One region of the Arthrobacter sp. NPDC080073 genome, then DNA from elsewhere that is predicted to be linked to it. Evidence: predicted binding sites of a transcription regulator. Region 1 holds the regulator's gene; the other holds the start of a gene.
What was found. The regulator HrcA, encoded in region 1, represses chaperone genes, less so after heat shock. The targets are predictions, from matches to a motif close to TTNGCACTCGNNNNNNNCGAGTGCNAA.

Region 1 (6,410 bases):
GCGGACGTTTCGCGTCCTCGTGCAGGATGATCGCCAGGTCAGCCGCTGCAACCGCAGCAGCCAGGCCGGAGCCGTCGACGGCGGCACGCACCTCGGGAATCCACGCGCGCCGCGCCTGCTTGGCGGCTGCGGTGGCCACGGACTGCCACTTCGCGTGGGCTTTGGCGGCCCGGTCGCCCTTCCAACGGACGATCGAACGTTCCGCCTGCCAGGGCACGACGGCGTCGATCCCCAGTTCCGTTGCAGTCTCAACTGCAAGCCCGTCACGGTCGCCCTTCGCGAGGGCCTGGACCAGCACGAGCCGCACCGTTGGCTGCTGCTCCTCATCGACCGCGGAGGCAAGGACTGTCAAGGTTCCCTGCCCGGATTCCGTCACAGTGCCGGTAAGCCGTCTTCCGGCGCCGTCGGCGATATCGACGGCTTCGCCGATTTCCAGGCGCTTGACGGTGACAGCATGCCTGGCTTCGGCGCCGTCGAGCACGAAAGAATCACCAGGGCCCAGCCCGTCAAGCGTTCCGGCTGCTGTGAAGAATAAGGGGTTGCTCACTGCTACAGGTTACCGAGCTTGTCCCGCAGCTTCGCGAACATACCGCCACTGGCCACAAGCTTGCCTTCGGTGAACTGCTCTCCGCGCAATTTGGCCAGTTGGCGAAGCAGGTCTTCCTGCGCGGCGTCGAGCTTGCTGGGGGTCTCAACGTGCAGGTGCACTTTGAGGTCTCCCCTGCCGTAGCCGCGGAGATGGGTGACGCCGAGTCCGCGCAGGGTGATGACCTCGCCCGACTGGGTGCCGGACTTGACGTCGATTTCCTGGGGGCCGTCGAAAGTATCGAGCTGCATCTCTGTACCGAGTGCCGCGGCCGTCATGGGAACGCTCAGCGTGGCGTGCAGGTCGTCGCCTTCACGTACATAGGTGGGATCGTTGTTGACCCGGATCTCCACGTAGAGGTCGCCGGGAGGCCCGCCGGCAGGACCAGCCTCACCTTGCGAAGACAACTGGATGCGCGTTCCGGTAGCGACGCCGCCTGGCACCTTGACGGTCAGCGAACGGCGGCTGCGGATACGGCCCTGGCCGCCGCACTCATTGCAAGGATCCTTGATGATCGAGCCGAAGCCTTCGCATGATCCACACGGTGCGGCAGTCATGACCTGGCCGAGAATCGAGCGGACAGCCCGCTGGACCTGGCCCGAGCCGCCACAGATGTCGCAGCGCTCCGGGTGGGTGCCCGGACGGCAGCATGAGCCCTCGCACGTGGGACAGACGACAGCGGTGTCCACCTCAAGCTTTTTGTTGACACCGAAGACCGCTTCGCGCAAGTCGATGCGCACGCTGATCAGGGCGTCCTGGCCGCGGCGCATGCGGGACGCGGGGCCCTGCATGCCGCCGCCTCCTCCGCCGAAGAAGGTGTCGAAGATGTCCTGGAAGGCGAATCCCTGGCCCGCGTAGCCTCCCCCGAAACCGTTGTCGGTCCCGTTCTCGTTGCCGGTGGCGTCGTAGACGCGGCGCTTCTGGGGGTCGGAGAGGACCTCGTATGCGTGGGTCACCGCCTTGAATTCCTCGGCAGCGCCGGCCCCCGGGTTCACATCCGGGTGCAGCTTGCGTGCGAGCTTGCGGTAGGCCTTCTTGATCTCCTCGCCGGTTGCTTCCGGCGAGACGCCCAGAACGTCATAGTGACTGCTCAAAGTCGGTATCTCTTCCTTGTTTACGGTTCCACTGCTTTTCTTGCGAGGCGGTTTCCAGCCGAGGCCGTCAGCCGCCCAGAATGCGGGAAAGGTAGCGTGCGACGGCACGGACGGCCGCCATGGTGTTGGGATAATCCATGCGGGTGGGTCCAAGAATGCCGATCTTGGCACTGCTGCCCGGACCGTAGCCCGTGGCAACCACCGAAGCCTCGGAGAGGCCGTCATAGGGGTTTTCGCGGCCGATGCTCACCGTGACGCCCCGGGGGTCCTCAGCCATGTCCGACAACAGCCGCAACATGACCACCTGCTCCTCGAGCGCTTCGAGGACCGGACCGATGCTCAGCGGGAAGTCCACGTTGGAGCGGGCCAGGTTTGCCGTGCCTGCCATGACCATGCGTTCGTCGCGGCTCCGCTCCGCAAGCCTTTCCAGGCCGTGGGCAAGGACGGCCGCAAGGTTCCGTAGCGCGGGCGGACACAAGGCAACCACCGAGGGCAGGACTTGCGGCATGAGGTCGAGCTGGGAGCCGGCAATGCTCCCAAGGAATCGCGCCCGCAAGGCCATGAGCTCTTCGTCAGCAGCGTCTGTCGCTGCGTGCACAACGCCCTGTTCCACTTTGCCCGAATCGGCGATCAACACCACCAAGACCTGGCGCGGTGCCAAAAGGACAAACTCAATATGGCGGACACGCGCGCGGCTCAGGTGCGGATACTGGACGACGGCGACCTGGTTGGTCAGTTGGGAGAGCAGCCGGACGGTTCGCTCAAGGATGTCCTCGACGTCGTCCGGGCCCTCAAGCAACGAGTGGATGGCCCGGCGCTCGGCAGCCGAAAGCGGCTTGACCTCGGAAATACGGTCGACGAACAAGCGGTAGCCCTTGTCCGTGGGAATGCGGCCCGCACTCGTGTGTGGTGCGGCAATGAGCCCTTCTTCTTCCAAGAGGGCCATGTCATTGCGGATGGTTGCGCTCGACACTCCCAGATGGTGCCGTTCGACCAATGCTTTGGAGCCGACGGGCTCGCGGGAGTGAACGTAGTCCTCCACGATGGCGCGCAACACTTCCAGCTTCCGTGGTTCGCTCACTGCCCACCTCCAATCAACATTTCAATAATTAGCACTCAACATGCCCAAGTGCTAACAAGTCTAGTATGAGCCACCTCGTTGTTAGCATTGGTACCGCTCGCGGCGAACATGATTCCCGCGCGGTCCTGGGGAATGCCACGGACCGTGACCGATCCCCCTAGCGCAAAGTGGTGTGAAGACCGTGTCTTACGACAATTGGGGCCCGCAAGACCTCTCCTCGCCGGCCAAACGGCAACTGCCAGAGGTGCCCGTTGAACGCGGGATGGTTCTCGAAGACGTGCAGACCGGTTGGGTCGGTGCCGTGACCAGGGTGGAGAAGTCCGGAGGCATGCACATTGTGGTGCTTGAGGATCGACGGGGAAAGGCCAAGTCATTCCGTCTCGGATTCGGATTCCTGCTGGAAGGACAAGCAGTGAAGCTCCTGCCGCCAGCGCCACGCGCGACGCCCGCCAAGGGCGCGGCGCAAGCAGGCAGGACGGCATCGGGATCCGTCCGCGTGGCCGGCCAGCGGGCCCAGGTCGCCAAGGCGAGCCGTATCTGGGTGGAAGGCAAGCACGACGCCGAGCTTGTGGAAAAGGTGTGGGGAGACGATCTCCGGGTGGAGGGCATCGTCGTCGAGCCCTTGCACGGTGTCGACGATCTCAAGGCGGCCATTGCCGCGTTCTCCCCGGGCCCCGGCCGGCGGCTCGGAATCCTGGTGGACCATTTGGTACCGGATTCGAAGGAGTCGCGGATCGCTGCCGACGCCATGACGCTGCCGGGCGCCGCGGGAAACGTCCTGATCGTAGGACACCCCTATGTGGACGTCTGGCAGGCCATCCGCCCCAAAGTGTTGGGGATCGAGCAATGGCCAACCATCGCCCGCGGCACGGATTGGAAGACCGGAATCCTGAGGTCATTCGGCTGGCCGCACGAGACGGCCGAAGACGTCGGACTTGGCTGGCAGAAGCTTCTGGGCGCTGTCCACAGCTACGCCGATTTGGAGGCCTCTCTGCTGGGTCGCGTGGAGGAAGTGATCGATTTCCTGACCGTTCCGTGAGGATTGCCTGCCCCCGGGCACAGGGGTTGGTCGGCTGATCGCGTGCCGAGCAAGTATTCTGGGACAGCAACACCGCACCGATAGATACTCGAAGGAAGATACTGTGGCAGACAACGCTCCTGACGATCGGGATGGCACCTCGGGCCAGTCCCAGTACCACGGCGTTCCTGCCAACGCGCTGCCCTTGACCGCATCGGAGGACCGGCAGTGGGCAACCCTGGCGCACTTCGGCGGCATTCTTGGCTGCGTGCCTTCGCTTCTGATCTACCTGATTTTCCGGGAACGTGGCCCGTTCACCGCACAGGAATCCAAGGAAGCGCTTAACTTCACTTTGCCTCCGACGATTGCCGCAGTGCTCGCCAACATCCTCGTCTTGCTTCCAGTGGTCGGAAACCTGTTCGCCGTCCTTGCCACGGCAATCTGGGTCGCAGTGACCTGCTTCTCGGTGTCGGCCGGAATCCGGGTCAACCACGGACAGCCGCACCGCTACCGCTTCAACCTGCGCTGGATCAAGTAGCCGGTCTTCGCAGGTGCCTGTGCCGGTTGGCGCGTCTGCCGTTAGCGCCGGGCGCTAGTCCGGAAGGATCCGGCGGACCACTGCATCCGCGAGTAGCCGGCCTTTGAGTGTCAGGATCAACCGTCCTTGGAAGGCCGCTCCAGGCTCAACCAGGCCGTCGGCAATGAGGCCTGCCACGGCGTGGCGGCCCACCTTGTCGAGGGCATCGACCTGAAGCCCGGTGCCGAGGCGCGCCTCAAGCATGATGCGTTCCACTTCCCGGGTTCCGGCGTCGAGCGTTTCGCGTCCAGCGGCCGGCGACATTCCGCTACCGAGCCTGTTGGCATAGGCGGTGGGGTGTTTGACGTTCCACCAGCGGACGCCGCCCATGTGGGAATGCGCACCTGGTCCGACGCCCCACCAATCGTCTCCCCGCCAGTAGGCAAGGTTGTGCTTGCACGCCTGTTCGGGTGTGCGGGACCAATTGCTGACCTCGTACCAGTCCAGTCCGGCGGCGCTGATCAGTTGGTCGGCGAGTTCGTACTTGGCGGCGTGGTCGTCGTCGTCGATTCCGGGAACTTCTCCGCGCCGGATCTGTGCAGCCAGCTTGGTGCCTTCTTCCACGATCAGCGCGTAGGCGCTGATGTGGTCCGGCCCGTAGGACAGGGCAGTCTCCAGGGAAGTTTGCCAATCGGCCATGGACTCGCCGGGAGTGCCGTAGATGAGATCGAGGCTCACGGCGAGGCCGGCGTCGCGCGCCCACTGGACCACCAAGGGGACCCGGCTGGGAGTGTGCGTACGGTCCAGGACCTTGAGCACGTGAGGGACCGCCGACTGCATGCCGAAGGAAATCCGCGTAAAGCCGGCGTCGGCCAACAGGTGGAGGGATTCCGGCGTCACGGAGTCCGGGTTCGCTTCAGTGGTGACTTCGGCTCCCGATTCCAGGCCCCAGTGCCCGACGGCGGCAGTCAAGATGCGTGCGAGATCTTCAGCCGGCAGCAGGGTCGGTGTGCCACCGCCGAAGAACACGGTGCTCAGGGGCCGCTGCGGCAGACCGGAGGCTTCCATGGCCCGGACGGCGAACTCCACTTCCGAAATGGCAGTGGACGCGTAGGCGTCCTGGGAGGCACCGCCGCCAAGCTCGGTGGCGGTGTAGGTGTTGAAATCGCAGTAACCGCAACGCACGGCACAGAACGGTATGTGGACGTACAGCCCAAACTTGCGTGAACTGACGCCGTCGAGCACCTGGGGCGGCAAGAGGCCATCCGCAGGTGCAGGATCCCCGAGGGGAAGAACGCTAGGCACCGGGTTACTTCCTGGCCTTGTCCTTGGATTCGTCGGTGGTCAGGGCTGCGATGAACGCTTCCTGTGGAACCTCCACGCGGCCCACCATCTTCATGCGCTTCTTGCCTTCCTTCTGCTTTTCCAGAAGTTTGCGCTTACGGGTGATGTCACCGCCGTAGCACTTGGCAAGGACGTCCTTGCGGATGGCACGGATGCTCTCACGGGCAATGATCCGCGAGCCGATGGCCGCCTGGATCGGCACCTCGAACTGCTGGCGGGGAATGAGTTCGCGCAGCTTGCTCGTCATCATGACGCCGTAGGCGTAGGCCTTGTCGCGGTGCGTGATGGCGCTGAAAGCGTCAACCTGCTCACCCTGGAGCATGATGTCCACCTTGACCAGGTCGGCAACCTGCTCGCCGTCGGCCTTCCAGTCCAGCGAACCGTAGCCGCGGGTCTTGGACTTGAGGATGTCGAAGAAGTCGAAGACGATCTCGGCCAGCGGCAGCCGGTACCGGATTTCCACGCGGTCTTCGGAGAGGTAGTCCATGCCGCCCATGACGCCGCGGCGGCTCTGGCACAGCTCCATGATGGCGCCCACAAACTCATTCGGCGCAAGGATGGTGGCGGACACCATCGGTTCGCGGACCTCAGCGATCTTGCCGGTGGGGTATTCGCTCGGGTTGGTGACGTGCAGGACCCTTTTGTCCTCCAGCGTGACCTCGTACTCAACGTTGGGAGCGGTGGAGATGAGGTCGAGGTTGTACTCGCGCTCAAGGCGCTCACGGGTGATTTCCAGGTGCAGCAGGCCAAGGAAGCCCACACGGAAACCG
Region 2 (6,410 bases), on a different contig from region 1:
GTGCCCCAAAACAATGGTCAGTCGCCATGGCAACCGCAGTTGGAGCAATTCCGCGACCGGCCCGAGCCTGGTCGACCCAATAGCCGAGCGTGGCAGTCATCGCCGACCCCCACATAATCGAGGAAACCGTCAGCTGCCCGACGATCCTGGGCTCCGCGAATCCGGGAGTGCGCTCCGTGATCACAAACGGAAGGGCACTCGCTTGACGAGCCTGCGCGTTAAGGGAAGCCACCATCTGCCGGTAGTTCGGTAGTCGGCCACCAGGGGCAGGGTTCGAGGCTTCCCAAGGCGCCAGCCAATCACTATTGCGCGAGCGGACCTCGGTCCATTCCTTCTTGTCCCGGTAGCGAATGGGACGCAAGATGAGGTCCCCGCTCTCCAGCGTCACCGGCCAAATGGCCGACCCCCACACGGGACCTACTTGCTGAGGCCGGCAGCAAAGCCCGGCAGCCACTCACGCAGACCGGGACCGAGGTCTTCGCTGTCGCACGCCAGCTGGACGCAGGCTTTGAGGTAGCTGAGCTTGTCCCCGGTATCGTAACGACGGCCGCGGAAGACCACTCCGTAGACGCCGCCACCTTCGCCCTCTCCCGCCGCGAGTACCTGAAGTGCATCCGTCAGTTGGATCTCTCCTCCGCGGCCCGGCTCGGTTTTCTCGAGGACGTCGAATACGGCGGGGTGAAGCACGTAGCGGCCAATCACGGCCAGGTTGGATGGAGCCTCGTCGACAGCTGGCTTTTCCACAAGTTGCTTGATGCGGACGTAGCCGTCTTCGCCGATATCGTCGATGTCCGCGCAGCCGTAGGCGCTGATCTGGGAGGGCTCGACTTCGATCAGGGCTATAACGGATCCACCGGTTTGGTGCTGGACCTCGATCATGTCGCTGAGGAGCGTGTCCCGGGCGTCGATGAGGTCGTCACCGAGAAGGACCGCGAATGGTTCGTACCCGACGTGCTGCTTTGCACGCAACACTGCGTGCCCCAGCCCCTTGGGGTCGCCCTGGCGGACGTAGTGAATGTCGCCGAGGTTGCTGGTCGCCTGCACCGAGTCCAGCTTAGTCGTGTCTCCCTTGGCCTCCAGAGTCGCTTCCAAAGCCGGAACCCGGTCGAAGTGATCTTCCAACGCACGCTTGTTGCGGCCGGTGATCATGAGGATGTCGTTGAGTCCCACGCTCACGGCTTCTTCAACAACATATTGGATGGCCGGCTTGTCTACTACCGGGAGCATCTCTTTGGGCATGGCTTTTGTCGCAGGCAGAAACCGGGTGCCGAGCCCGGCAACAGGGATAACGGCCTTGCGGACGGCGCAGTTATTGGAAGTCACCGGACTAATCTAACGGAAGGAACTGGACAATGGGCAAAAGGGAACGTGCTGGACTGGAGAGAACCCACCACTCCTTCGCCATCTTCGGGGCCGCACAGCCGCGAGAACTGGAGCAAAAGTGACTTTGAAAGACGATATCCGCCGGGACCACCGCAAGCGCCGGCTCGCCTTGACCGGACAACAGCGTGCTGACGCTGGAACGGGGATCGCCCGCCACGGCCTCTCGTGGGCGGATGGGGTTGCCCGGCGGAAACCCTCGACTTTTGCGGCCTATGTCGGGGTGGCTGCAGAGCCGCCAACGCTGCCCTTGCTTGCGGCCCTCCATGCCGCCGGGCACAGGATCCTTCTTCCCGTCTGTGAACCGGAACGACGTCTGAGCTGGGTCTATTGGATACCAGAGACACCATTTGTCCGCTCGAAGTACGCCCCGATTGACGAGCCCGTGGGCGAGCGATACGACAGCGACGTCATCAAGGATGCGGCTGGGATCTTCCTCCCGGCGACCGCCGTCGATGAGGGCGGAAACCGTATTGGCCAAGGGGGCGGCTACTACGACCGGCTCCTCGGCAAGCTCGACGCCGACGGGCAGCGTCCGCCGACTGTCGCCGTTGTATATGACCACGAAGTGCTGCCCGCGGGGACGATCCCGGCCGAACCGTTCGACAAACCCGTGGCGGAGGCGCTGACCCCATATCGGATCGTCCGGCTGGCTCCGGTCGATTGATCCGGGGTTTCCGGCCTGTTTACTCGGTCACGTTCCGTGGTAGCGGCCCCGACTCCGGATGATAGAATTAGCACTCAGGCCCCGGGACTGCTAATGGACGGAACAATCCGCTTTGGCAGCCCAGGACCTCTAGTTCGTCCCGGAGGAGGATCACAAGTGCCCACATATGCCTATGCCTGCAGAGACTGCGGACATGCCTTTGACATCGTTCAGGCTTTCACGGACACCTCCCTGTCCGACTGCCCTGAATGCGGGGGTTCGTTGCGCAAGAAGTTCAACAGCGTGGGCGTCGTCTTCAAGGGATCGGGTTTCTACCGCACCGACTCCCGGGATTCCAAGGGAAGCACCGTTTCGGCCGCTCCAGCCCCGGCTGCGCCTGCGGCTCCAGCCTCGGTTCCGGCGGCTGCCGCGAGCTGATTGCGGTTTCCGACTGCCTTCGGTTTTTCCACATAGCTCACCGATTTCCACATAGCGCAACCGGGCCCTGTCACGGACCCGGGCGTCCGGTTAGCGTGGGCCCATGCCCGCAACCCCGAACGTATCCAAAGGCTCCACGTCTGCCGGACCTTCACCGGTTCCGCGCAATAGGCTCCTCGTGCCGGTCAACGGGGGCAACACGCGCCGTCTTCACGCTGGTCCCTTCAAGGCTGGCCGGCGCATGGGCGCTCCCGCGGGACACTCCAGGCACCGCAGCTTCGGCAGCTGGCTAAACCGCAACCGCCGCCTCGCGGTGGCTCTGCTCCTATGCGTGGCGGTGGGGATCGTCGTCCATCAACTGACTCCCGTTTCGGAACAACGAGCCACGGTCCTGGCCGCCGCGCGGGACCTTCCTGCCGGGTCCACTTTGACGGATTCCGACCTCAAGGCCCTCGACGTCCTTCCTGACGGAGTTCCGGCCGGCGCACTCACTTCCGGGGCTGGATATGGCGGGAAGCAGCTTGCCTCGCCCCTGCGGAAGGGGCAGATCCCCACAGACGCACAACTCCTGGGACCGGGTCTGCTAACCGGTACCGCGCCCGCGACGGCGGCCGTTCCACTTCGCATGGCCGATCCCGCTTCAATTCAGCTCATCTCGCCGGGCCAGTTGGTCAACGTTGTTCTCACCGCAGCTGACGGATTTGACGGGCCTGACAAGAAATCCGAGCTCCTGGCAGCTACGGTCCCGGTTTTGTGGACGTCCGCGCAAGGAGGCAAAGCCGGCCAATGGTTGGGCACGAACGAGGCGGACGGCCTTGTGGTTGTCGCTGCCACTCCGCAACAAGCCGAAATCCTTGCCGGAGCTTCGACCCGCGGGAAACTGTTCTTTGTACTCGTCAATCCCTCTGACAAGCGGCAGATCCAGACCCAGGCCGGATAGTCACGACCATGATGGAACGTTCAGCCCCAATGCGGGGGCCTTTGCTCCTTCAGCCAGGCATCGTGATCGTAACCAGGCTCATCACCCCACCGGCGTGGATCATCTTCGGAGGCTTTCTTTGGCAGAACGCTCTCGCCCGCATGCTTCCGCTCCGGCACCGGCTTCACTTGTGTTTTCTCCTGCTCGCCCAACTTTGTGTCAGCGCCTACTGCGTCGGCACCGGTGTCCGCGGAGTGCCTGGATTGAGTGCTTTTGCTTTCCGCCATTGCGCTTCCTTAGGGGATGACCGGTCCCGAGCCAAGGCCTTGCGTACCGCCAGGGCCGGCCGCGGCCGGGTCCGGGTGACCGTCCAGTTCCAATTGTTCAACATCGATGTCCAGGAATCCATCCTGGACGGCACCGTACGAGGGTGCTACCGGCTTCTCCAGTCCCAGATAGGATCCAATGCGATCAGCGCAGGACGAGGGATCCGTGAATACTTCGATGGTCCACAGGGACATGTAACGCCAGCCAAGGCGTTCCAGGAGCTGGGGCCGGAGCCGGCTTCGCTCCCTGACGCTCATGCGGCGGTATCGTTCCGTGCCATCCGACTCAATGGCCACCGGTGTTGGCATCTCGGTGTCATCACGGCCTATGGTGTGCACCGGATCTGTCGCGACGGCGATGTCCAAGGCTCCGTCATAGTGGTGCCACACCCGGGCTCCGCGGGCACGGAGTCGCTCGCCCAGATCCGCTACCAACGGATCCTCTCCGAGCGCTTGCTCGCTGGCCGCGGCCCTGGTGGCTGGCGTTCCCAGATCCGAATTCCCGGACAGTTCACGGTCAAGGAGTTCATGGAACTCCACGGCGCCGTGAGCCAACCTGTCCAGATCGAGGTCCTCCGGACGGAAGCAGCTCAGGACGTGCAACGATCTCCGGGCGCGGGTCATTGCCAAGGCAAATTTGTTTCGGCCGCCTTCGACGGACAGGGGTCCGAAACTGTGCAGCGCCCGGCCATGCGGGGTGCGCCCAAAGCCCAGGGAGAAGATGATGTGGTCGCGGACGAGTCCTTGCGCGCGCTCCAAATCCACCACGCGGAAGGACTCCGCGCCGGCGTTGAAGAAACCCGACAACAGCGGATAGTTAGGAAGCTGAAGCCTGATGGCTTCGCCGATCCTTGCGGCGTGGCGCAGGCTTGCGGTGACCACAGCGAGCGAGGTCCGCGGCCTAAGGCTGGCGTGTTCAAACACCAGGTCAACCACGCGGTTCACTTCAGCAGCGACCGATTCAACACCTTCGTGATCCGCCCCAGGCAGGCCGGTACCGTCCGGGATGTACTCAACCACTACCGAGCGGTCCAACCCTGTTACAGATTGGCCGTCCGGCAGCCGGCGCAGGCCACCGTTGTAGTAGTTCTTGCTCAGCTGGAGCAAGAGGTCTTCGTCAACCGCCCGATACACCCAGTTCAACTGCCACGTGGGCAGGACCCGGGCCAAGGCACTGAAAGCACTGTCTACGGTCTCTTGGCTGGCGGCACCGGCCATGGGGGGTTCCACGGCAACACTGAAGGTGCGGGCATTGGCGATCTTCGAGTCGCCAAAGGCAACCACTTGCCGGGCCCGGGCGATCGCCGGCAGCACGGCCTGCAAGGATGTGCTCTCAGCGTCGAGAATCACCACCGCATCGAACTTCTGCTCTGCGGGCAAGAGGCCGGTCAGCAAGTACGGACTGATGGACCACACGGGAACCAAGCGGGAAACAAGGGCAGGCGCCTGGGCGCTGAGCGCCGAGAGAGTGACGCGGCCGTCCTTGATGAGGTTCCGCAGCAGCTCAGATTGGCGGGGATGTTCAGCGATTCCAGCACGCCACATTTCGGCGAGTTTCCAGCGCAGCCGGGCGGCTCCGCTGGCGATGTGCGCGTGGTCCGCGAGACGGTACTCCGCTTCGAGACGGCGGAGGGAATCGCCGTCGGACATGGCGAGGTAGTCGTCACCGCTGATCATCGCTTCCAGGGCGGACTGCCACCAGGCAAGGTCCAGTTCCGCGGCAACGGATTCGGCGGGAACTTCGCGTTCAGCCAAGTCGGCGAGAAGCTCGGCGAGTCCATGCTCGCGCATATTCTCGACCAGAAGTGTGCGCTCCGGGAGCGTTTCCAGGGTTCCCGTGTCGGCCACAAGGCGCTCAAGGCGCTGCATGAGATCTTCGTAGCGGGTCGCGTGGAGATCGCCGCCGCCGGCAGTGTGTTTCAGGAAATCGCCCAGACGGCGGAGATCCCGGTCCAGTTCGCGGTAGCTGGCGCCCAGGTCCGCCAGCCCGGAGGGCACGGCCGGATGGCGCTGTGTGGTCGCGTACTCTGCCCACAGTGCCCGCTGTTCCTGAACGAGCACCAAGGAGCTGTGCAGATCCGCAATGTGGACACCGGGCCGGACGTACTCCTTTGCCACGCGACGCAAGCGGGAGCGCTGCATCGAGGGCATCTCCACTCCGCGCTCACGACGCCAGGCGGAGGTAGCGGTAGCCGAAATCAGATCGTGGACTGGCCGGTCAAAAATATCCGGGGTGAATTTGTCCAGGCTTTCCCGCACCGCCATCAAAAGCTCAAGCTGGGCGCCCCATTCTGCGAAGTTCGCCCCAAGCCGGATTTCGGAGTGCTCCGCAACCTGGTTCATCCGCTCCCGCAACCGGGGAAGCTGTTCGGCGGCACTGCTGGCCAGTTGCTGGGCTTCCTCAGTCTCCTTGCGGGTGACCAGGCGTGCCCCGTACCAGGGGCTCGACGTCGATGCACGGCTGAAGCTGCCAAGCTCGGCCGCGCGTCGGAGTCTTTCAGCCAGCTCAGCGCGGTCTTTGATATTGTCCAGCACGCTGCGCTTCAAGCGCACGGTCGTGGCCGGGGCAGGCTGGATCGAGGTCAGCTCCGCGAGCGACTGCATCGCCTGATAGGGCGAGCATCCCCAGCGCTGGCGTACATTATGCAAAGACGCGACATGGTCCATGAGGGCATGGCGGTGCTCGGTCAGGGTCTTGTGG

Region 2: AB0O52_RS06150 (FmdB family zinc ribbon protein) is a predicted target of HrcA. The motif match lies at 2,115-2,141, and genes of this name have one in related genera.

The regions. Positions count from the first base shown of each region.
Region 1 is NZ_JBFBKR010000003.1:388,040-394,449, forward strand. Features, by position in the region: gene AB0O52_RS05970 (16S rRNA (uracil(1498)-N(3))-methyltransferase) at 1-547, opposite strand, end outside; gene dnaJ (molecular chaperone DnaJ) at 550-1,680, opposite strand; gene hrcA (heat-inducible transcriptional repressor HrcA) at 1,748-2,761, opposite strand; gene AB0O52_RS05985 (DUF3097 domain-containing protein) at 2,943-3,800, shown strand; gene AB0O52_RS05990 (DUF4870 domain-containing protein) at 3,904-4,317, shown strand; gene hemW (radical SAM family heme chaperone HemW) at 4,372-5,601, opposite strand; gene lepA (translation elongation factor 4) at 5,606-6,410, opposite strand, start outside.
Region 2 is NZ_JBFBKR010000004.1:21,718-28,127, forward strand. Features, by position in the region: gene AB0O52_RS06135 (GNAT family protein) at 1-412, opposite strand, end outside; gene galU (UTP--glucose-1-phosphate uridylyltransferase GalU) at 418-1,323, opposite strand; gene AB0O52_RS06145 (5-formyltetrahydrofolate cyclo-ligase) at 1,442-2,047, shown strand; gene AB0O52_RS06150 (FmdB family zinc ribbon protein) at 2,204-2,464, shown strand; gene AB0O52_RS06155 (RcpC/CpaB family pilus assembly protein) at 2,568-3,404, shown strand; partial or broken gene AB0O52_RS06160 (AAA family ATPase) at 3,425-6,410, opposite strand, start outside.